3 regions of the Sodalis sp. RH22 genome follow, and region 2 is predicted to be linked to each of the others. Evidence: riboswitches for the same ligand, from Rfam matches in the RefSeq annotation. Region 2 holds a riboswitch; each other region holds the start of a gene.

Region 1 (7,410 bases), 2.6 Mb from region 2:
CGTTTTTGCACTAAGTGTCGATTGCTGGCGACGGCGTGGGTACGCTGGGAGCAGGTTTCTCTTGCCGCTAGCAGCGGCGTTCCCTGTTGCCTGGTGCAGGCAAGCGACAAGAGGGATGCTAGCCCATCCCTCTTGACTCCCGGCTTCCGGCAGATCGTGCGCCGCTGCGCGGTCCCTGGCGTCACAATATCCCGTCTTATGGACCGCACGGGACGCGCTCCCGGCGCGACCCTTAGCTTTCGCCGCTCCCGGCGGCTCATCCAGCCGGGCATTGTGCCGCCAGCGCACTTTATGCCGGTACAACGTCAAAACCAACGTCTGTAATTAAAAAGTCTTTATTTGAACGCCGGGAATTTGTACGCCGGTAACTTAAATGCCGGGAATTTGTACGCCGGTAACTTAAATGCCTGGAATGTGAACGCCGGTGATAAGGGGAGCGGCCCTTTGGCCGGCATTGAGCGCGCTGACGGAGCCGGTTCCACCGGCACGAGCCGCTGGACGCGGCGAGAGGCCCGTTCGCGCCGGGAGCGCGTACGGGCCGGTGCGAAAAGGTGGATCCGGCGCAGGAAGGTACCGCTTGCGGCGCGCGATCTGCCGGGAGCGCGGGGTCAAGGGGATGGCGCGACTGCCATCCCCTTGTCGCTTGCCAGCGCCCGGCTCAACATATAAAACCAAACTTACGGCAAGCGAAAATACCGCAGGACTTTTATATCACCCCCCGCCACGAGACATCACATCCACTCCCGGTATTCCTGCTCGGACAGTGAATCCGTATGCCATTGGGTTACCTGTAACAACAGCGCCATGCGCTGTCCGCTGCGGCCCCTGTCGGGACGGATCACGCCGCGCCCGCAGATGGCGATAAAATAATGCTGATAAAACCGGCGCAAATTGGCTATTTTCATCGTTACAATCCCTATTCTGCCCTTTCGACACGACCAGTATCGGCTTAAGATACCGGAAGAAAAACAGATGACTTTTTAAGGAGTGTTCCTCTTTTATGTCCTCGCCACGCCTGCAGCAACAATTTATCCGCCTGTGGCAAAGCTGCCAGGGCAAGACACAGGAAACCACCCTGAACGAACTGGCGCAGGCGCTGAGCTGTACGCGCCGGCATGTGCGTACGCTGCTGAAAACCATGCAGGAAATGGGCTGGCTGCAGTGGCAGGCGACAGCCGGGCGCGGCAAGCGCTCGCAGCTGACCTTTCACTATACCGGCCTGGCGTTGCAACAGCAGCGGGCGGAGGATCTGCTGGAGCAGGATCGCATCGAGCAGTTGGTCCAACTGGTGGGCGATAAGGACAGGGTACGCCAGATGCTGCTTTCCCATCTGGGCCGCAGCTTCCGCCAGGGCAAGCACATATTGCGGGTACTGTATTATCGCCCGCTGCTGAACCTGCTGCCCGGCAGTCCTTTGCGGCGTTCTGAGAACCACATCGTGCGGCAGATTTTCAGCGGCCTGACCAAAATAAATGAGGAAAATGGGGAACTGGAAGCGGACCTCGCCCATCATTGGCAGCAAATTTCGCCGTTGTTATGGCGCTTTTACCTGCGTCCGGCGATCCATTTTCATCATGGGCGGGAACTGACGCCGCAGGATGTGTGCAGCTCGCTGCTGCGCCTGCGGGGAAATCCGCTGTTTTGCCATATAAAAGCTGTCTCGTCCGCCATCCCCAATACCGTTGATGTCGCCCTGACCGCCGCGGACGACTGGCTGCCCTGGCTATTGGGCAGCGTGCCGGCCATGATTTTGCCGCAGGAATGGGAGACGATGCCGGACTTCGTCCGCCGTCCCGTCGGCACCGGACCCTATGCGGTGATCGACAACCGGGAAAGCTTATTGAAGATTCGCGCCTTTGATGATTATTTCGGCTATCGCGCACTGATTGATGAAGTGAATATCTGGATCTTGCCGGAACTCACCGCCGAGCTGAGCTATTCCGGCGTCCAGCTCCAGGCGGATAACAGCACCCCGGGTCAATTGGAAACCCGGCTGGAGGAAGGCTGCTATTTCCTGCTGTTTGATGCCCGTTCGCCGCTGATGCAAAACGATGATACCCGCCGCTGGCTGAGTGAAAATATCGATCCCATCGCCATGCTGACCGAGGCGGGATCGGCCTACCAGCATTACTGGTCGCCGGCCTACGGTATCCTGCCGCGCTGGCGCCATAGCAGGGTCGCGCAACCGCGGCCAAGACCCGCGGGGCTGCGCAGCATCACCCTGACGGTTTATCGCGCCCATTCGGAATTCGATGATCTTTGCCGCGCGCTCGGTGCGGTGCTGGCCCGGCAGGACATCGCGCTGGTGATCAATACCGTGGATTATGCCGCCTGGCATAACGGTGAGGCCGAGAGCGATTTATGGCTCGGCAGCGCTAATTTTTACCTGCCGCTGGATTATTCCCTGTTCGCCAGCTTTTACGAGATGCCGCTGATGCATCATTGCCTGCCGGCCGACCTTAGCGACGCGCTGGAGAAATGGCGCGGCAAGGGCCTGTCCATGGCGCAATGGTGCCAATCGCTTATCACCGGCCATCGCCTGCACCCGCTGTTCCATCATTGGCTGATTCTACAGGGCCAGCGCAGCATGCGCGGGGTCAGGATGAATACGCTGGGATGGTTTGATTTCAAATCCGCCTGGTTCGCCCCGCCGGACCCGCAAGACCCGCAAGACCCGCAAGACACATAAGACACATAAGACACGTAAGACAGGCTGTTAAGCCAGGGATAAAACCATTACACTTGCATTTGTTCTCAACGGGGTGCGAAGCGTCCGGCATAGCGTTAGCCGGCGCGCAAGCTGAGAGTATACCCGTCGAACCTGATCCGGCTAATACCGGCGAAGGGATTTGAGAGTGCGTCCCGCTGCCGCCTCAAACGCCTTTGCCGCCTTTTTTTTTCCAGGAGCGCAAAGTGTTGAAAAAATGGTTACCCTGCCTGCTATTGCTCGCCGCCGCCCCGGCGTTGGCAAAACCCGTCCTGACGGTTTATACCTATGATTCCTTTGCCTCCGAATGGGGCCCGGGGCCGGCGATAAAAACCGCCTTTGAAAAAGACTGTGGCTGCGAGCTGAAATATGTCGTGCAGGAAGATGGCGTCGCCCTGCTCAACCGTCTGCGCATCGAAGGCAAGAACAGCGACGCGGATGTGGTGCTGGGCCTGGATAACAACCTGCTTAAGCCCGCGCAGGATACGCATCTCTTTACGGCGCATAACGTCGACACCGCTCATCTGACCTTGCCGCAGGCGTGGCATGATCCCACCTTCCTGCCTTTTGATTACGGGTATTTTGCGTTTGTCTATGACAAGAACAAGCTGAAAAATCCGCCCAAAAGCCTGCATGAACTGATAGACGGGCCGCAGGCGCTGAAAATCATTTACGAAGATCCGCGCACCAGTACCCCGGGACTGGGCTTATTGCTCTGGGTGCAGCAGGTATATGGCGATAAAGCGCCCCAGGCCTGGCAACGGCTGGCGAAAAAAACCGTTACCGTGCCCAAGGGCTGGAGCGAAGCCTATGGCTTATTCCTGAAAGGAGAAGCGGACATGGTGCTCAGCTATACCACGTCGCCGGCCTATCATATCAACGAGGAAAAGAAGGATAACTATGCGGCGGCGACCTTCAGCGAAGGCCACTATCTCCAGGTCGAGGTGGCCGGACAATTAGCCGCCAGTAAAAATCCGCAGCTGGCGCAGCAGTTTATGCGTTTTGTCGTTTCCCCGGCTTTCCAGCAGACCATTCCCACCGGCAACTGGATGTATCCGGTGATCAAAACCGCGCTGCCGGCCGGCTTTGACGTATTGCCGGCCAAGACGTTGAATTTCAGCGCGGATGACGTGGCGGCCAAACGCGGCGCGTGGACCCAGGATTGGTTGCGTTCCGTCAGCCAATGATGCCTGGCCGATGATACCGCGCTGGTTATGGCCGGGACTGCTGGCCGCGCTGATGCTTACGGCCGTGGCCCTGACGGCGGTCGGCGCCTTGTGGCTGAACGCGCCGACGCTCCAATGGCGCGACGTGCTGTCGGACAGCTATCTGTGGCATGTCCTGCGTTTTACCTTTTGGCAGGCGCTGCTGTCGGCGCTGCTATCGGTGCTGCCCGCCGTTTTTTTGGCGCGGGCGCTTTACCGCCGGCGGTTTCCGGGACGCCTGCTGTTGCTGCGCTTTTGCGCCATGACGCTGGTGCTGCCGGTGCTGGTGGCCGTGTTCGGCATCCTGAGCGTGTATGGTCGCCACGGCTGGCTGGCGCAGCTATGCCTCTGGCTGCATATTCCCTACGGTTTTTCACCCTACGGCCTGCGGGGGATCCTGCTGGCCCATGTATTTTTTAACCTGCCGTTGGCCACCCGCCTGTTGTTGCAGGCGCTGGAAGGCATTCCGGTGGAGCAGCGCCAGCTGGCCGCGCAGCTGGACATGGCGGGCTGGCATTTCTTCCGCATTCTTGAGTGGCCTTATCTGCGCCGTCAACTGCTGCCTGCGGCGGCGCTGATATTTATGCTGTGTTTCGCCAGTTTTGCCACGGTGCTGTCGCTGGGCGGCGGACCGCGGGCGACCACCATTGAGCTGGCGATTTACCAGGCCTTAAGCTATGACTACGATCCCGGCCGCGCGGCGCTGCTGGCCCTGGTGCAAATGATCTGTTGCCTGGGGCTGGTCTTGTCCAGCCAACGGCTGACCCGCGCGTTTCCCGTCGGCGCGACGCATTTTTCCCAGTGGCGCAATCCCGGCGATAATCTGGCGCGCCGTTTGACCGACGCGCTGGTTATTGTCCTGGCGCTGGCGCTGCTGGCGCCGCCCCTGCTGGCCGTGGTGGCCGGCGGTGTCAATACGGGCATGGCGCGGGTCCTGTCGCAGCCGGCGCTGTGGTCGGCATTGCTGACGTCGCTGCGCATTGCCCTGGGCGCGGGCCTGCTGTGCGTGGTGCTAACGCTGATGCTGCTATGGAGCAGCCGCGAGCTGAGGCTGCGTCAACGTCCCTGGTCCGCGCAACTGCTCGATCTTAGCGGCATGCTGATCCTGGCGATGCCGGGCATTGTGCTGGCCACCGGTTTCTTCCTGATCGCCACCCATACCCTGGGATTGCCCCGCTCCCCCTATGCATTGGTCATACTGACCAATGCGCTGATGGCCATTCCCTACGCCCTGAAAATTCTGGAAACGCCGATGCTGGACCTGGCGGAAAGGTATAATCGTTTATGCCTGTCCCTGGATATGCGCGGCCTGACGCGGCTACATTGGGTGGAATGGCGCGCGCTGCGCCAGCCGATTGGCCGCGCCATGGCGTTCGCCTCTATCCTGTCGCTGGGTGATTTTGGCGTGGTAGCGTTGTTCGGCAATGAACATTTCCGGACCCTGCCGCTCTATCTTTACCAGCAAATCGGCGCTTATCGCAGCGAGGACGGGGCCGTTACCGCGCTGTTCCTATTGGCGCTGTGCTTTTTATTATTTACGCTAATCGAGAAACTCACGGGGCTGCATGATAAAACTGGATAAAGCGACCTATCTTTACCAACATTTGCCGATGCGTTTTGACCTGCGGCTGGCAGCGGGAGAAAAGGTCGCCGTCCTGGGCCCCAGCGGTGCCGGCAAAAGCACCCTGCTCAACCTGATAGCCGGTTTTCTGCCCCTGCACAGCGGCAGCCTGTGGTTAAACGGCCAGGATCACAGTGCCACCCCGCCCGCCCGGCGCCCCGTCTCCATGCTGTTCCAGGAGCATAACCTGTTCGCTCACCTGACGGTGGCGGAAAACATCGGCCTTGGGCTGCATCCGGGGTTGGCGTTGACTCCGGCGCAACGGGAAGCGTTAAATGCGGTGGCGGCACAGGTAGGGCTGGAGAAACTGCTGGACCGCCTGCCGGGGCAACTGTCCGGCGGGCAACGGCAGCGGGCGGCCCTGGCGCGTTGTCTGGTGCGCGACCGCCCCATCCTGCTGCTTGATGAGCCGTTTTCCGCGCTCGACCCCGCCTTGCGTGTCGATATGCTGCAACGGGTGAACGACGTGTGCGCCAGCCGCGGCCTGACCCTGTTAATGGTATCGCACAACCTGGATGACGCCGTGCGCATCGCGCCGCGCACCCTGCTGATTGTCGATGGCCGCATTTATTACGACGGCCCGACCGCGCGCCTGGCGAGCGGCGAAGCCGGCGAAGCCGCCGTCCTGGGTATTGCGCCGCACGCGCCGGACCCGCGCCCGCGGTTGGCCGGAGAGGATTAACATCACCGATGCCCGGCGCCGCATAATGACGCGATGGCTTCCCGTGCTGGAATAAGATCGCGGCAAATAGCCAAAAATAGCATTCTTGAGCCGATTCACATTTTGCCAAATAAATTGTTACTATTATGAGATGGAATTAAATGTCGCCTGGAAATGCCGCAGAGCATCCATTGGTAAGGGCTTATTGTTGCACCCCAGTGGTTACAGGCATCGGCAGTAATAGCATTTTAATTATGTTGTACTAATGAACGTATTTGTAAACAGCTTATCGTCAATGCTGGGGAAACTCATAAATAAAATAATCAAGATACGGCAGAAAAGCGTCATGCGTTTTCGCATGCCGCCTGGCAATGCCCGCAATTTACGAGTAGTGATTTTTATCGCCAGCGTTTCAGCCCGCCTATAAGGGAGTTGGGATGCTGGCCTTTCACGCCAAAAAGCCGCCATCCGGCCCCATCCCGGTATCACCCCACTGAATACCCCACGCACAACATCATGATTATATTGTCAAACATATCACACCACCCCCCATTACGTTTTACAACCACTGCTGTTACGTCCCTCCGCGGCGGAAGAAAAACCGGCCTGCGCTTTTGCTGGTCGCCGTTTTTTCGCCACACATAAGCTTTTTTTTATTATTATCCATGTTTTTTTCTTTGAATTTAATGAAAAATAAGAAATTACGTATAAATAGCATTTTAAAGTTAAGATAATTTAACATTAGAATAAATATTGACTTGCTTCACACTATTATTTGAGAATGTTGTTTGATTTATTGCAATTAGAGTTTATATTAAATAAAAATCATATATAAAAATCACTTATTAAACATCCACTTCGATTATTGTATATTGAGTACAATCTGCATTAAGTTTTAAAGAATCTTATTTAACACAGCTGAATTTAACTTTACGCGACAGTAGGTCATGCACCCTGCGCAAGAAGGGACAATAGTGACTGTCATCTTTTTCTCATTAAAAATTTATGCAAACCATTAATTTAAACATCAGGAGAAACTGAATCACCGCGGCAGCAATGCCTTTGTGCAAATTTTACTTCTTATCAGACCAAACATCATAAATGACGGGATGAATCGTCAACCGTCAAATACGATTTTATTATCGGGGGTTAACTATAATGAGTGACAAAATTCTTAAAAAAATTGACTTCTTTGCCCAGCAGGGCGTCAAATACA
Region 2 (7,410 bases):
GGCCCGCGTCCACCAGGCATTGCTCGGCCATGGCGCCGTAAGGCTGCTCCGGCAACAGAAAATAGACGCGCCGGCCGTCTTGCGTGATGCCGGTGCCATCGATGCCGGGAATAAACGGCAGCGCGCTGTCGGCGCTGTAATGCGCGCCCGACGCGCGATTCCTGGTGATGTGGCTCAGCGACGACGCGCTGACGCGGATCAGGCTTTTGCCCGGCGCGGGCGCTGGTTCACTGAAGTCTCCGTAGACGGGGGGCTGGCCCGCCGTTGTTACGATCGCTGCTTTCATTCCGTTTCACCCCTGGGCGCGAATCCGGCCATCCCCGATGGCAACCGGGTTCAAATGGATAATATGTGTATTATGCACATACATGGCCGCCAGGAAAAGCCGCACAGAAGAATAAATCGTCACGGCAACAGACGCCCGCGCATCGTCCTGTAACCCCAAGACGGGGGCAGCGGCCACGAAAACGCGGCGCGGGCGCGCCTGGCTACTGCTGCCGGATCCTGCGGTGCATCAGATAATATTTGCCGTGCTCGGAAACACCGGATGAGATAATCGTCCAGCCGTGACGCAGATAGAATTGCTGCGCGCCCACATTCTCCTGCAGGCATTTAAGCGCCATGGTGCCGCGGCAGAGCGGATAGCACGCCGTCAGCAGCGCGGTGGCTACCCCGCGGCGCTGCCAGGCAGGATCGACAAACAAATTATGCAAAAAGCTGTCCGGCAGCCAAAGCGAGGCAAAACCGGCAATATGGCCCTGTATTTCGGCGACGATGATCTTTTCATCGAACGTGGCGCCGTCAAAATCCTCCAGCCGCCACTGCCGGTTATCAAGCCAGGTCCAGCCGGCCTTGCGTGCCGACAGATAGAGAGTACGCAGAAAAGGACGATCCGCTTCCCGGTAATCCCTGACAACCACATCCTCTTTTTTCATCTGAAACCTTAGTTAACTTATTGATTTGTTACCTTCTCAGTATCAAGTTTAACTTATAGATGGAATAAATAATATTGTGCTTATTATTTCCAGGCGGTATAGGATGCGGTGCCGGCGCGGTGCGGTCCGCCGGCAGGCGATCGCGATTATTATCCGGTCGCATCTAGCTGAAGCTTAAACTAGATTAATATAAACGCGGGATGCCGCTGAGGATAAACCGTCTTAAACACCGGTATGAGGGTAGCGCAAGCCCTGGGCGGCAGTCATTAGCGCCGCAATGATTGATAAAACTGTTAGAGGTTGCATCCATAGCCTGCCTCTTATATTATCCAAAATCCCACCGGTATTACATGTTGAAACTGCTCTTTATTACCCCTTATGGATAATAAATGATGAGTGTTAGTTAATATGGCAGGCATATTTTATGGAAAAACCCTTAGAGAATAATCAAGATTTCTTTATCCAAACGATGAAAATAGAAATCAAACTTTATCTTCAGCAGATATTCAAGAACGCCAACGCGTTCTGTTTTGCCTACTTTATGATGAATAAAAGCGATAACTTCCCAGCCTATATAATATCCGACTACCCCAGCGGCTGGCTGAATCAATACCGCAGTTACGGTTATCAAAAAATCGACCCGGTGATGCTCATCGCCTGCCGGAAATTCACCCCTTTTTTTTGGCCTGATAATCCGTCGATAATACAAGAGCATAGCTTTTTCAGGCTGTCAAAATATTACCGGCTTGACAGCGGCTACACTTTTACGTTGCATGATTGCGATAACAACCTGGCTACATTAAGCATCAGCAACCGCCAGGGAAAGGAGGACTTTTATCATTTTATTGAGCAAAACAAAGAAAGACTGCAGATGCTGCTGATTAGCACTCATGATAAGGTATTGAACTTTATGCAAAATACGTTGCCCAACGCCACGTCCCATGGCGAGAGATCACACGTCCAGGCGCTGTCTCCCCGGGAAAAAGAAGTATTATTCTGGGCCAGTGTCGGAAAAACCTATGGCGAGGTCGCGACCATCCTGGCAATACGCGAGGGAACGGTAAAATTTCATATCAGAAATATTATTGATAAGCTAGGCGTTACGAATGCAAAACATGCCATCAGCCGGGCCACGGAACTTAAATTATTTGGTTAACTATCCATTTATCATTTCGCGCAACGTGATCACAACCCTGTCCATCTGTGGGAGTTTTATTATGCTGTCGGCTTAAAATGGACAGCGTTGCCAATATATTTGCAATCATTTATATAGTGTTTAAGATGCAGGCGTTGCCGCGAGAAATTTGATGCTATCATTGCCCGGTGATTCTTCTGGCTGTTGAAGGTAGGCATGATTAGATTCTGTCTTTTTAATTTATTAGCTTTGTTTTCATTAACGGCATATTCCTCTGAGCATCTCCATAAAATAATTTTAATCGATCTCATGAATAATAAGCCAATGTTTTGTCATGCTGAGCCCCGTTGGCGCTTTTCCCCGCCGATAAAAGACGATCCCTGGCTGGCCGGGCGGTTAAGCGCGCTGGCCGAGGCGGGATTTGCCCGCCTGGAGGGGGCCGGGGACAGTGCGCAGTGGTGGTTGACGCCCACCGGTGCCACGGGTGCGCAATTCTGCGGGGACGTTTGTTACGGCCGGATGTTGGTCAGTCCCCAGCGGCCCTGCTCATAGCCTTATTATTAAGTCTGCTGATAATTGTGTTTATGAGATCGACGCCGGCGGAGGGACCAGGCTCCGCCGGCAAACTCACCATTGATCTTTTCTCCCGCCCGCCGGATAATCATGCCACTTGACTCGGGGTGTCCGCCGCTGTGCGCCGGACTGAGATTTTACCCGTATGACCTGATCTGGATAATGCCAGCGTAGGGAAGTCACGGCCTGTTGTCCCGCCGGGTCCGTCTTCCTCAGCGCCGGCTGGGAGCGCTATGATTACCGAACCTGCCGAACTGCCCGGCTTAGCCGCCGCGTCTTCCCTTACCCTGCTGCGCCAGCGCAAGCCATTAGTCCATTGTATGACCAATGACGTGGTACAGGCGTTTACCGCCAATGCGCTCCTGGCCGTCGGCGCCGCCCCGGCCATGGTGATCGAACCCCGTGAGGCGGTTCAGTTCGCCGCCATGGCCGATGCGCTGCTGGTGAATATCGGCACGCTGACCGCGCCGCGGGCCGAGGCGATGATGGCCGCCATTACGTCGGCCAATCAGGCCGGCACGCCATGGGTGCTGGATCCGGTGGCCGTGGGCGCATTAACCTTCCGTACTGAATTTGCCCGGGGCATATTGACGTTAAAACCCGCCGCCATTCGCGCCAATGCCTCGGAAATCTTGGCGCTGGCCGGGCAGCCGGCCCTGGGCCGCGGCGTGGACAGCGCCGACGACTCCCGCCACGCCCTGCCTTTTGCCCGCCAGCTGGCCGCGGACTATGGCACCCTGGTCGCGGTTACCGGCCGGGTGGATTTTATCACCGACGGCGATCGGGTCTGGTCCGTAACCGACGGCGACGCCATGATGACGCGCGTCACCGGTACCGGCTGCGCCTTATCGGCCGTGGCGGCGGCGTTTTGCGCCCTGCCGGGCGATCGGTTGCAGCATCTGGCCGCCGCCTGCAGGATCATGGCGCGGGCCGGGCGGTTAACCGCCCGGGACGCGGCGGGTCCGGGCAGCTTTGCCGTCGGCTTCCTCGACCGGCTGTACGGCCTGCAGGAGGAGGATATACAATGAAGCGCTGCCATAACCTGCTCAGTATCGCCGGCACCGATCCCAGCGGCGGCGCCGGTATCCAGGCTGATTTAAAAACCTTCTCGGCGCTTGGCGCCTATGGCGCCACGGTCATCACCGCGCTGGTGGCGCAAAATACCCGCGGCGTGCAGTCCATCTATCCTATCAGCGCTGAATTCGTCGCCGCCCAGCTGGATTCCGTGCTCGGTGACCTGCGTATCGACAGCGCTAAAATCGGCATGCTCGGGCAGGCGGACATCGTGCGGACGGTGGCGGCAAAACTGCGGCAATATCCCATACCCTATGTGGTGCTCGATACCGTGATGGTGGCGAAAAGCGGCGATTTCCTGCTGTCGCCGGATGCCGTGAGCGCCGTGCGGGATGTCTTATTGCCGCTGGCGTCCATCATCACCCCTAATTTGCCGGAAGCGGCGGCGCTGCTGGGCTGCCGCGCCGCCGCCAGCGAGGAGGAAATGCGCCGGCAGGGCCGGGAACTCCTGGCCTACGGCTGCCAGGCGGTGGTGATGAAGGGCGGCCACCTGCATGGCGACTCCAGTCCCGACTGGCTTATCACCGCCACGGACGAACGGCGTTTCGACGCCGTCAGGGTGAACACCCGGCATACCCATGGCACCGGTTGCACGCTCTCCGCCGCGCTGGCGGCCCTGCGTCCGCTGCATGACGACTGGGCGCAAACGCTCGCGGCGGCCAAAGCCTGGCTGCAGCAGGCGCTGCTGCATGCGGATGATCTACAGGTCGGGCAGGGGATCGGGCCGGTCCATCATTTCCACCAGTGGTGGTGACATTCCGGTGAGAATGCCCTGGGCAAAGTTAAGCAGCGAGCGGGCGTCGTGCAGATGCCGGGCGTCGAAGGCGTTGAGCAAATAACTGTTCTCGCCGCGGTGCGGGCGGATGCGCAATGACGGCAGGGGAGTGCCGCCCCGGTATTCCGGTACCGCCGTATAGATATACCCCGGCTGCATCTGGTTGTCTTCATCGCGCCATAATAATTGCAGCGCCGGATAAGGGCCGAGACAGCGGCCGATAAAGACATTCCCGGCCCAGAAACCTTCGTACTCGCCGTCTTTTTGCAGTCGTTTTTCGCTGAACACCGGCGCGTTGATCAAGCCTGATAGCGTGTCGGGCGTTAACGTCTGCAGCAGCTGATGCCACAGCGGATTGCCGTTTTCCAACTGCCAGCAGGCCATGCCGATATAGTCGTTAAGCGCCTGCCAGTCCTGCTCCAGCATGCGCTTGACCGGCTTATCGGTCATATTGCGAAACTGCATCAGCGGGCTGACCATATCGCCCAGCGTATTGTAGGTAATCAGCGTCATGGTGCGCGGATTGCGGCGCAGCGACAGCCAAAGGATTAATTTCGGGATGCGGAACTCAATGGATTGCACGCTGAGCCGGTACTGGTTCTCTTTGGTCAACACAAAACCGTTGGAGGTGCCGCGCTTTTCGCGGTAGTTATGGATAACCACCACGCTGTGGGGCCCCATCCAGCCGGTAATATAATGTTCTTTGTCACTCTGGGTGACTTTCATATCCTCGACCATGCCGCACAGGCTTTTTTCCGTCAGCGTCTCCAGGGGATGGGCTTCCCCGGCGCTGTAGTAAAGCGTTTGCGGCGCGGGCAGGGCGGGTGAAAATGCTTGCATGATAACTTCCTGAAACAGCTACATAGCCTATAGATTACCCTAAGTTGTTATACAAATTCTTGCGCGTGTCGTCCCGGACTGTCGAAAATGTGCGTAAGATCAAATCACTGGCGGCGACATGGCCGGTTCCCCTAGGCCAGCAGCGGACAAAGGGGCGGCAGACGGCATGCCAGCGCCGCCGGCAAGATGGTAATCAGGAATTTTTTTCCCTTCAGCGGCTCACCGTCGAGGTTGAAGGTGACCTCATGCGGCGCCTCGATTTCAAGCCAGGGCAGAGAAGCGGCGATGACATGGGGGTTTTGCTCATCGCTGGTCAGGCTGTTGAGGAGGATCGGCAGCAGTGCCTCCGAGGCGAAAACGCGCAGCTGCAGCAGGCCGTCGTTGATCAGCGCGTCCGGGCAAAGCGCCTGCCCGCCGCCGGCCTGGCGGCCGTTGCCGATACCGATAACCAGCGCCTCGCCCGCCCAGTTAAAGCCCGGGCCGCGGATTGCGCAGCTGTCGGCTTTCAGGGTATCCATGCGCAGCAGGCCATGGATAAAATAGGATGCGCCGCCCAGGGCGGATTTCAGCTTGGCCGGCGTCTCGGCGGTGATGCGGGTGCCGAAGCCGCCGGTGGCCATATTGATGAAATAACGATCGTGATTAACCTGGGCGATGTCGATATCCACCGCCTTGCCGTTAATGGCCAGCATCAGCGCTTTATCCAGCTCCTGGGGAATGGCGCAGCTGAGGGCAAAATCGTTGGCGGTGCCCAGCGGCAGGATACCCAGGCAAGGGCGGCGCGCCGCCGGCAGCAGCGCCAGGGCGCTGGCGATTTCGTTAATGGTGCCATCGCCGCCGCCGGCGATGACCGTGTCCACCCGCAGGCGAACGGCTTCCTCGACGTAGCGCTGCGCGTCTCCATGCTCCCAGGTAACGCGCACGTGCAGCGGAAAACCGGCTTCGCGTTGCTGCTCCACCGCCAGTCTGAGCTCTTCGTTACCCGCGCTTTTGCCGTTCACGATAAGCAGTGAGGCGGGAGTGGTTGCCATGGCTGATTGCATCAATGCCTTTCCTTGAAGTAGGGGTTTTCATACAGAAATGATAATGCGTCATGAAGGGGCTTTTCGCCAAATAAAAAGCCAGCTCAAGGGAGGATGAGCTGGCGAAAGAGGTGGTTCCTGGTGAGGCTGGGTCATTGTTTTGCATTTTGATTCAGCAAGCGCATTATACGCTTTGCCTCCGGTACGTATTGTGACCCAATTCTAATTTCCGGATGACCAATGCTGAATTTCTCTGAACGATCAGCCCGCGGTGGTGTCCGCCGCCGCGACGCTGCCGTGCGGATTACGCGTGGTGGTGCCCGGCAGGTTTCGCAACAATATGGCGAAGCGCACGTCGATAGCCTCCGGGATCGGCAGGTAGACCCTATGGCCGTTGCCCGGCGCCACGTCGGCGTCGGCGCCTTTGCCGGTGACGATGCGTTCCAGGGTAAAGCTGATATTGCCTTGTGGGGTCATCAGTTCCACGCTGTCGCCGCGGGAGAATTTGTTTTTCACGTCCACTTCGGCCAGCCCGTCGCGCCGGGCGCCGGTAAATTCGCCGACGAACTGCTGGCGGTCTGAAACAGAATAACCGTAATCGTAATTCTGCTGATCCTCATGGACATGGCGGCGCAGGAAGCCTTCGGTATAACCCCGGTGCGCCAGGCCCTCAAGCGTTTTGAGCAGGGAGACGTCAAACGGCTTGCCGGCTACGGCGTCGTCAATCGCCCGGCGATAGACCTGGGCGGTGCGCGCGCAATAATAAAAAGATTTGGTGCGGCCTTCTATTTTCAGGGAATGCACGCCCATCGCCGTCAGGCGTTCCACGTGCGCGACGGCGCGCAGATCCTTTGAATTCATGATATAGGTGCCGTGTTCATCCTCGAACGCGCTCATATATTCGCCGGGGCGCTGGGCCTCTTCCAGCATGAACACCTTGCCGGTCGGCGCGCCGATGCCGAGCGTCGGCTCAACCTGGGTAACGGCGATCGGCTCATGCTGATGAACGATATTGCCTACATCGTCTTCCTTGCCCTCCTGCACGTTATATTCCCA
Region 3 (7,410 bases), 1.8 Mb from region 2:
TTATCCATCAGCGGCGCCCTGGCGCCCGCCTCATCGCTCAAGGGCTCAAACCGGCCGCACAGCCGGCGCTTAGCCACGCCGATAGTCGGCTGGTCGACCAACAGGCCAAAATGGCTGGCGACGCCCAGACGGCGCGGGTGGGAAATACCATGGCCATCGACGAACAGCAAATCCGGCCGCTGATTCAGCTGTTCCCAGGCGGCCAGCAGGGCGGGATACTCGCGAAACGACAAAAAACCCGGAATATAAGGCATGGTGGTCGTTACACGGGCAATGCGGTATTCGATAAGCTCCAGCGACGGAAAACGCAGCAGCGCGATAGCCGCGCGGGTAACGTCGCCCCCCTGTTCGAACCCCACATCGGCGCCGGCGATTATCGCGGGCGTGGAAAAAGCGAAATCGTCATGGCGTATGACCCTACTGGCGGTGGCGACCTGCTCGGCGCGCAATGCTGTTATATCCATGTTTTTTCCACCTTTTTCACCAGTCTTTACAGATGATAGGGGCGCGACAGGCGATGCACCGCCTCAACAAAAATGCCCGCATGTGCCGGCGGCACGTCCTGATGGATACCGTGCCCCAGATTGCAGACATGCCCCTCACCCCGACCGAAACCGGCCAGAATGGACTCCACTTCCTGTTCAATACGCGCCGGCGGCGCGTACAACACCGAAGGATCCATATTGCCCTGCAGCGCGACCTTATCGCCCACGCGACGGCGCGCCGCCTGAATATCGGTGCTCCAGTCCAGGCCCAGCGCATCGCAACCGGTTTGCGCCATGGCTTCAAGCCATTGGCCTCCGCCTTTGGTAAACAGCGTTACCGGCACCCGGCGGCCTTCATGCTCCCGCTGCAGGCCGTCGATGATTTTTTGCATGTAATCAAGGGAAAACTCAAGATAGCCGCTGCCGGTCAGCACGCCGCCCCAGGTATCAAAGATCATCACCGACTGCGCCCCGGCGCGAATCTGGGCGTTCAGGTACAGCGTTACGCTCGCCGCCAGCTTATCGAGCAATAAATGCAGCGTCTGCGGCTCGGCGTACATCATTTGTTTGATTTTAGTGAAGACTTTGCTGGTGCCGCCTTCAACCATATAGGTGGCCAGGGTCCAGGGACTGCCGGAGAAGCCAATCAGCGGCACTTCTCCGCGCAGGTTGCGCCGGATGGTACGTACGGCGTCCATCACATACCCCAGCTCCACCTCCGGATCCGGTATCGGCAACTGCTCCACGTCGGCTTTACAGGTAATCGGACGGGCAAAGCACGGCCCCTCCCCCTGTTCAAAATACAATTCCAGTCCCATGGCGTCGGGAACCGTCAGGATATCCGAAAACAGGATCGCGGCATCAAGCGGAAAACGACGCAACGGCTGCAAGGTCACTTCACAGGCCAGTTCGGCATTCCTGCACAGTGACATAAAATCACCGGCCTCGGCGCGGGTGGCTTTATATTCCGGCAGATAACGCCCGGCCTGGCGCATCATCCATACGGGCGTGACATCAACAGGCTGGCGCAGCAGGGCGCGCAGATAGCGGTCGTTCTTCAGTTCATGCATACAGGATTCCCTTGCAGTTATGAATGGAGTGTAGCATGCGGGCCGTCATTTTCCCGATCGGCGCGGCAGAGCGCGACCGTGTCCTCAATTAAGCGCCTGGCCACGGTGCCGGGCGGCGGCAGCAGGGGCAGCGCGTCATAACGGTACCAGCCGGCATCAAGGATTTCATTATGATCGGGGGTGATTTCGCCGCCGGCGTACTCCGCCATAAACGCCATCATCAGCGAATGCGGGAAAGGCCAGGGCTGCGAGGTGACATAACGGACGTTTTTCACCTTAATCCGCGTCTCCTCCATGACCTCGCGGGCCACGGTCTGCTCCAGGGTTTCCCCCACCTCGGCAAAACCGGCCAGCACCGTGTAAATGCCGCCGCGATGGCGGGTATGCTGGGCCAGCAGGATATCGTCGCCGCGGCGGATCGCCACGATAATACAGGGCGCGATTTGCGGATAATACCGTTCATGGCAATGATCGCACAGGCAGGCCCATTCCCGGTTACTGACGCGCATCTCATGGCCGCAGTAGCCGCAATAGCGATGGGAACGATAAAACTCCGCCAGTTGCACGCCCCGGCCCGCCAGTTGGAACAAGCCTGGGTCGCTATCGATGATCTGGCGCACCGAGCCCATATCCCGGGGCATGGCGTGGCGTACCAGCCAGGCGGGCGACCCCTCCCATTCGCCGATAAGCGTCGCTGTCAATCCTTGAAGTGACCAGGCCGATGCCGTTCCAAATGGCAGTTCCCCCTTGGGTAACCACAATTTGCTGTCCTGGCTGACGATCCACCAGCCATTTTCGCTACCGTTGAGTTCTTGTTCCATTTTAGTTGCACTACCTCTTATTCACTGGCAAGCTAGAAATTAGCTTTAATTGATGAGTAACGCAGCGTTACTTTATTACATCGGAGTCAATCATGCTAAACCAGCTGGACATTCTGGCTCAACGCGTTGGCGGCAGTAACGAACTGATCGATCAGTGGATACTGGCCCGCAGGAAGTTGCTCATTGCGTATTACCATCTCATCGGTCTTAAGCCCAATAAAGAAAAGCATACTCCCCTGGACGAAAACGCGCTGGACGACTTTTGCCATAAACTGGTGGACTACCTTTCCGCCGGCCATTTCCATATCTACGATCGTATCGTTCAGGACGCGGACGATACCAGCAGCAGCAAAAGAATCATCAGTACCCAGTTGTATCCGGCGTTGCAGGAAAATACCAAACAAATCATGGCATTTTATGATAGCCAATTGGAAACGGCCATCGATCATGATAACTGTATGGAGTTCCAACAGGCGCTTTCCGGCGTGGGCGAGGCCCTGGCCACGCGTTTTGCCCTGGAGGACAAACTGATCCAGCAGGCGCTGGAATATAAAGCGGACTACCTGGCCTCGGTGCCGGCCGCCAATAATCCGGACGTATCGCGTCTGGCGTAATTTTGCGGTAAGCAGTAAGTCGTAACCGGTCCTTCACGGGCCGCTATATCTTGTCGGAGTGCCTAGCGCGTACATTACGCCAGGCTGAGACCGTTAATTCGGGATCCGCGGAACCTGATCGGGTTAATACCTGCGAAGGGAACAAGAGTAAAGCAACGCTTTGATTTATAGTCTATTTTGCTAAATTCAAAGCCCGGCCTCATTACTCCCGTAGCGCTCCTGACAAGCAATTTTCCCGTTTATTGTGAGGAATTGCTATGTCGTTATCCAAAACCACCCCTTCCCGCCGTGAGCAGCGCGCCCAGGCGCAGGAATTCATCCATCGTCTGAAAGGCGAAGCCTTCCCCAACTCCCGGCGTATTTATCTCCAGGGCAACAGCGCCGACATCCGGGTGCCGATGCGGGAGATCGCGCTTAGCCCCACGCTTATCGGCGGCAACGGCAAAACGCCGCGCTACGAAGAAAACGAGCCGGTGCCGGTATACGACACCGCCGGACCCTATGGCGATCCGGCGACAGAGATAGACGTGCGCGCCGGCCTTCACCGCCTGCGTTCGGGCTGGATTGAACAGCGCGGGGACAGCGAGGCGTTGAACAGCCTAAGCTCGCGTTATACCGGCGAACGCCGGGCCGACGAGGGCCTGGATGAGGTTCGTTTCGCCCCCAGCCATACGCCGCGGCGCGCCAAACCCGGCCGGCGCGTCACGCAATTGCATTATGCCCGCGCCGGCGTCATTACGCCGGAAATGGAGTTTATCGCCCTGCGGGAAAATATGGGCCGCGAACGCATCCGCGGCGACGTATTGCTGCAACAGCATCCCGGCCAGAGCTTCGGCGCGCATTTGCCGCCGGATATTACCCCGGAGTTCGTGCGCCGGGAAGTGGCCGACGGTCGTGCCATTATCCCCGCCAATATCAACCATCCGGAGTCGGAGCCGATGATTATCGGCCGCAATTTCCTGGTCAAGGTCAACGCCAATATCGGCAACTCGGCCGTCAGTTCATCCATTGAGGAAGAGGTCGAGAAGCTGGTCTGGGCGACCCGTTGGGGAGCGGATACGGTGATGGACCTGTCCACCGGCCGCTATATCCATGAAACCCGCGAGTGGATCCTGCGCAACAGTCCGGTGCCCATCGGCACGGTGCCCATCTACCAGGCGCTGGAAAAAGTCAACGGCGTGGCGGAAAACCTGACCTGGGAATGCTTTCGCGACACCTTGCTCGAGCAGGCGGAACAGGGCGTGGACTATTTTACCATCCATGCCGGCGTGCTGTTGCGTTACGTGCCGATGACCGCCAAACGGTTGACCGGCATCGTGTCGCGCGGCGGATCCATTATGGCCAAATGGTGCCTGTCGCATCACCAGGAAAGCTTCCTCTATGAGCATTTTCGCGATATTTGCCAGATTTGCGCCGACTACGACGTCTCATTATCCCTCGGGGACGGCCTGCGTCCCGGCTCCATCCATGATGCCAACGACGAAGCGCAGTTTGCCGAACTCTATACCCTGGGCGAATTGACCAAAGTTGCCTGGGAGTACGACGTGCAGGTGATGATCGAAGGCCCTGGCCATGTTCCCATGCAGATGATCCGGCGCAACATGACCGAACAGCTGGAGCATTGCCACGAAGCGCCGTTTTATACCCTGGGGCCGCTGACCACCGATATCGCGCCGGGTTACGACCATTTTACCTCCGGCATCGGCGCCGCGCTTATCGGCTGGTTCGGCTGTGCGATGCTGTGCTACGTCACGCCGAAAGAGCATCTGGGCCTGCCGAACAAAGAAGATGTTAAGCAGGGGCTTATTACCTATAAAATCGCCGCTCACGCCGCCGATCTGGCCAAAGGCCATCCCGGGGCGCAAATACGCGATAACGCCATGTCCAAGGCACGCTTTGAATTCCGTTGGGAGGACCAGTTTAATCTGGCCCTGGATCCGGCCACCGCCCGCGCCTATCACGATGAAACGCTGCCGCAGGAATCCGGCAAAGTAGCCCATTTTTGCTCCATGTGCGGTCCGAAATTCTGCTCGATGAAAATCTCCCAGGAGGTCAGGGATTATGCCGCCGCCCAGGCGATTGAGGTACGGGAAAGCGGCATGGCGGAGATGTCGTCGGCGTTTCGCGCCAGCGGCGGGGAAATCTATCTTGCGCCTGAGGATACGGGGGTGGCGAAATGATTGCGCCCGACGCGCCCTTTGCGGCGACCGAGCCCAGGCTCGGGCTCTATCCGGTAGTGGATTCGCTGGCATGGCTGGTCCGGCTGCTGGACGCCGGCGTCGCCACGCTGCAGTTGCGCATCAAGGACCAGCCGGAAGACCGGGTCGAACCGGATATCGAGGCCGCGATTTTGCTGGGACGGAAATACCGCGCCCGGATTTTCATCAACGATTATTGGCGGCTGGCGGTTAAACACGGCGCCTATGGCGTGCACCTGGGACAAGAGGATTTGGCTACGGCGGATTTGGCCGTCATCCAGCGCGCCGGATTGCGACTCGGTCTTTCCACCCACGACGATAGCGAACTGGCCCGCGCTTTGGCGCTACAGCCATCCTATATCGCGCTCGGCCATATCTTCCCTACCCAGACCAAAGCCATGCCGTCACAGCCGCAGGGCCTGGCGGAGCTGAAACGCCTGGTGGCCGGCATGCCCGGCATCTCCACCGTGGCCATCGGCGGTATTGGTATCGATCGGGTGGACGACGTGCTGCGCTGCGGCGTCGGCAGCATCGCGGTGGTCAGCGCCATCACCAAGGCCGCCGACTGGCGGCAGGCGACCGCCACGTTATTGCGGAAAATCGAAGGCCGGGAGGTGCGCAATGCTTAGCGACCAGGCTTTTTTGCGCTACAGCCGCCAATTGCTGCTGGAGGAGATAGGCCCCGGAGGCCAGGAGCATCTGAGCGCAGCAACCGTGCTGATCGCCGGACTGGGCGGCCTGGGCTCGCCGGCGGCGCTCTATCTTGCCGCCGCCGGGGTCGGCACGCTGCTGCTGGCCGACGACGATAACCTGGACGTGAGCAATCTCCAGCGCCAAATCCTTTATCGCACCGGGGATATCGCCCGGCCCAAGGCGGCGGCGGCGCTACGGCAGCTGCAGGCGCTTAATCCCCTGGGCCATTATGTCGCGCTGAGCCGGCGCCTGGCCGGGGATGACCTCGATCAGGCGGTGGCGCTGGCCGATATGGTACTGGACTGCAGTGATAATATGCAGACCCGTCACGACATCAATGCCGCCTGTATCCGCCGGGGGAAAACCCTGGTCAGCGCCAGCGCGGTGGGGTTCAGCGGTCAATTGCTGGTGCTGCGGCCGCCCTACCGGCACGGCTGTTATGCCTGCCTGTTTCCCGACGCCGTCGAGCCGCGGCGTAATTGCCGCACCGCGGGCGTGCTCGGGCCGTTGGTCGGCATCATGGGCGCCATGCAGGCCCTGGAGACGATCAAAATCCTGTGCGGCATGCCGTCTACGCTGGACGGCCAGCTGCGGCTGTTCGACGGCAAGTCGATGAACTGGCGCACCCTGCGCCTGTCCCGCGCGGCCGGCTGTCCGGTGTGCGCCGCGGCGGTTCAGCGGGAAGAGGCGCTATGAACATTACCCTTAACGATACCCCCGTCGCGCTTTCAGGCACGCCCTCGCTGCTGGACATGCTGGAGCTGCTCGGCCACCCGCCCGAGGGCAGCGCGCTGGCGGTCAATCAAACCATTATTCCCCGTAGCCGGTGGGCCCAACAGCCGGTAAACGAGGGCGACGATATCTTACTTTTCCAGGCCATTGCCGGAGGCTGACCATGTTAACCATTGCCGATACCACTTTTACGTCCCGGCTGTTTACCGGCACCGGTAAATTCGCCACCGCGGAATTAATGCGGCAAGCCATCGCCGCGTCCGGCAGCCAATTGGTCACCCTGGCGATGCGCCGGGTGGACCTGCGCGGCGGTAATGACGCCATCCTGCCCGCCCTGCGCCAGGCAGGGGTAAAGTTACTGCCCAATACCTCAGGCGCAAAAACCGCCGAGGAGGCGGTGTTCGCCGCCCGCCTGGCGCGCGAGGCGCTGGGCACCCGCTGGATAAAACTGGAAATCCATCCGGATATGAAATACCTGCTGCCCGATGCGGTCGAAACGTTGAAAGCGGCCGAACAGCTGGTGCGCGAAGGTTTTGTGGTCTTGCCCTACTGCGGCGCGGATCCGGTATTATGCCGCCGTCTGGAGGAGGCCGGCTGTGCGGCGGTGATGCCGCTAGGTTCGCCGATCGGCTCCAATCAGGGTTTGATCACCCGCGATTTCCTGCGCATTATCATTGAACAGTCGGGCGTGCCGGTGGTGGTGGACGCCGGTATCGGCGCCCCCAGCCAGGCCCTGGAAGCGCTGGAAATGGGCGCCGACGCGGTACTGGTCAATACCGCCATCGCCGTAGCCCGCA

What was found. A riboswitch is a leader RNA that binds a small molecule or an ion and turns the genes downstream of it on or off. The one in region 2 is predicted to bind thiamine pyrophosphate.
Region 1: another riboswitch for thiamine pyrophosphate. It lies ahead of thiB (thiamine ABC transporter substrate binding subunit); the one in region 2 lies ahead of thiM (hydroxyethylthiazole kinase).
Region 3: another riboswitch for thiamine pyrophosphate. It lies ahead of thiC (phosphomethylpyrimidine synthase ThiC); the one in region 2 lies ahead of thiM (hydroxyethylthiazole kinase).

The regions. Positions count from the first base shown of each region.
Region 1 is NZ_CP178731.1:2,850,075-2,857,484, forward strand. Features, by position in the region: gene leuD (3-isopropylmalate dehydratase small subunit) at 1-14, shown strand, start outside; gene sgrT (glucose uptake inhibitor SgrT) at 732-905, opposite strand; gene sgrR (HTH-type transcriptional regulator SgrR) at 1,001-2,689, shown strand; TPP riboswitch at 2,749-2,866, shown strand; gene thiB (thiamine ABC transporter substrate binding subunit) at 2,914-3,894, shown strand; gene thiP (thiamine/thiamine pyrophosphate ABC transporter permease ThiP) at 3,905-5,494, shown strand; gene thiQ (thiamine ABC transporter ATP-binding protein ThiQ) at 5,478-6,215, shown strand; gene ACL2XN_RS13070 (S8 family serine peptidase) at 7,353-7,410, shown strand, end outside.
Region 2 is NZ_CP178731.1:5,406,901-5,414,310, forward strand. Features, by position in the region: gene ACL2XN_RS24640 (zinc-binding alcohol dehydrogenase family protein) at 1-286, opposite strand, end outside; gene ACL2XN_RS24645 (N-acetyltransferase family protein) at 489-935, opposite strand; gene ACL2XN_RS24650 (helix-turn-helix transcriptional regulator) at 1,360-2,091, shown strand; TPP riboswitch at 2,737-2,837, shown strand; gene thiM (hydroxyethylthiazole kinase) at 2,877-3,671, shown strand; gene thiD (bifunctional hydroxymethylpyrimidine kinase/phosphomethylpyrimidine kinase) at 3,668-4,471, shown strand; gene ACL2XN_RS24665 (hypothetical protein) at 4,418-5,332, opposite strand; gene yegS (lipid kinase YegS) at 5,464-6,363, opposite strand; gene yegQ (tRNA 5-hydroxyuridine modification protein YegQ) at 6,616-7,410, opposite strand, start outside.
Region 3 is NZ_CP178731.1:3,641,509-3,648,918, forward strand. Features, by position in the region: gene nfi (deoxyribonuclease V) at 1-464, opposite strand, end outside; gene hemE (uroporphyrinogen decarboxylase) at 491-1,555, opposite strand; gene nudC (NAD(+) diphosphatase) at 1,573-2,376, opposite strand; gene rsd (sigma D regulator) at 2,469-2,990, shown strand; TPP riboswitch at 3,035-3,148, shown strand; gene thiC (phosphomethylpyrimidine synthase ThiC) at 3,248-5,170, shown strand; gene thiE (thiamine phosphate synthase) at 5,167-5,817, shown strand; gene ACL2XN_RS16560 (HesA/MoeB/ThiF family protein) at 5,810-6,577, shown strand; gene thiS (sulfur carrier protein ThiS) at 6,574-6,774, shown strand; gene ACL2XN_RS16570 (thiazole synthase) at 6,777-7,410, shown strand, end outside.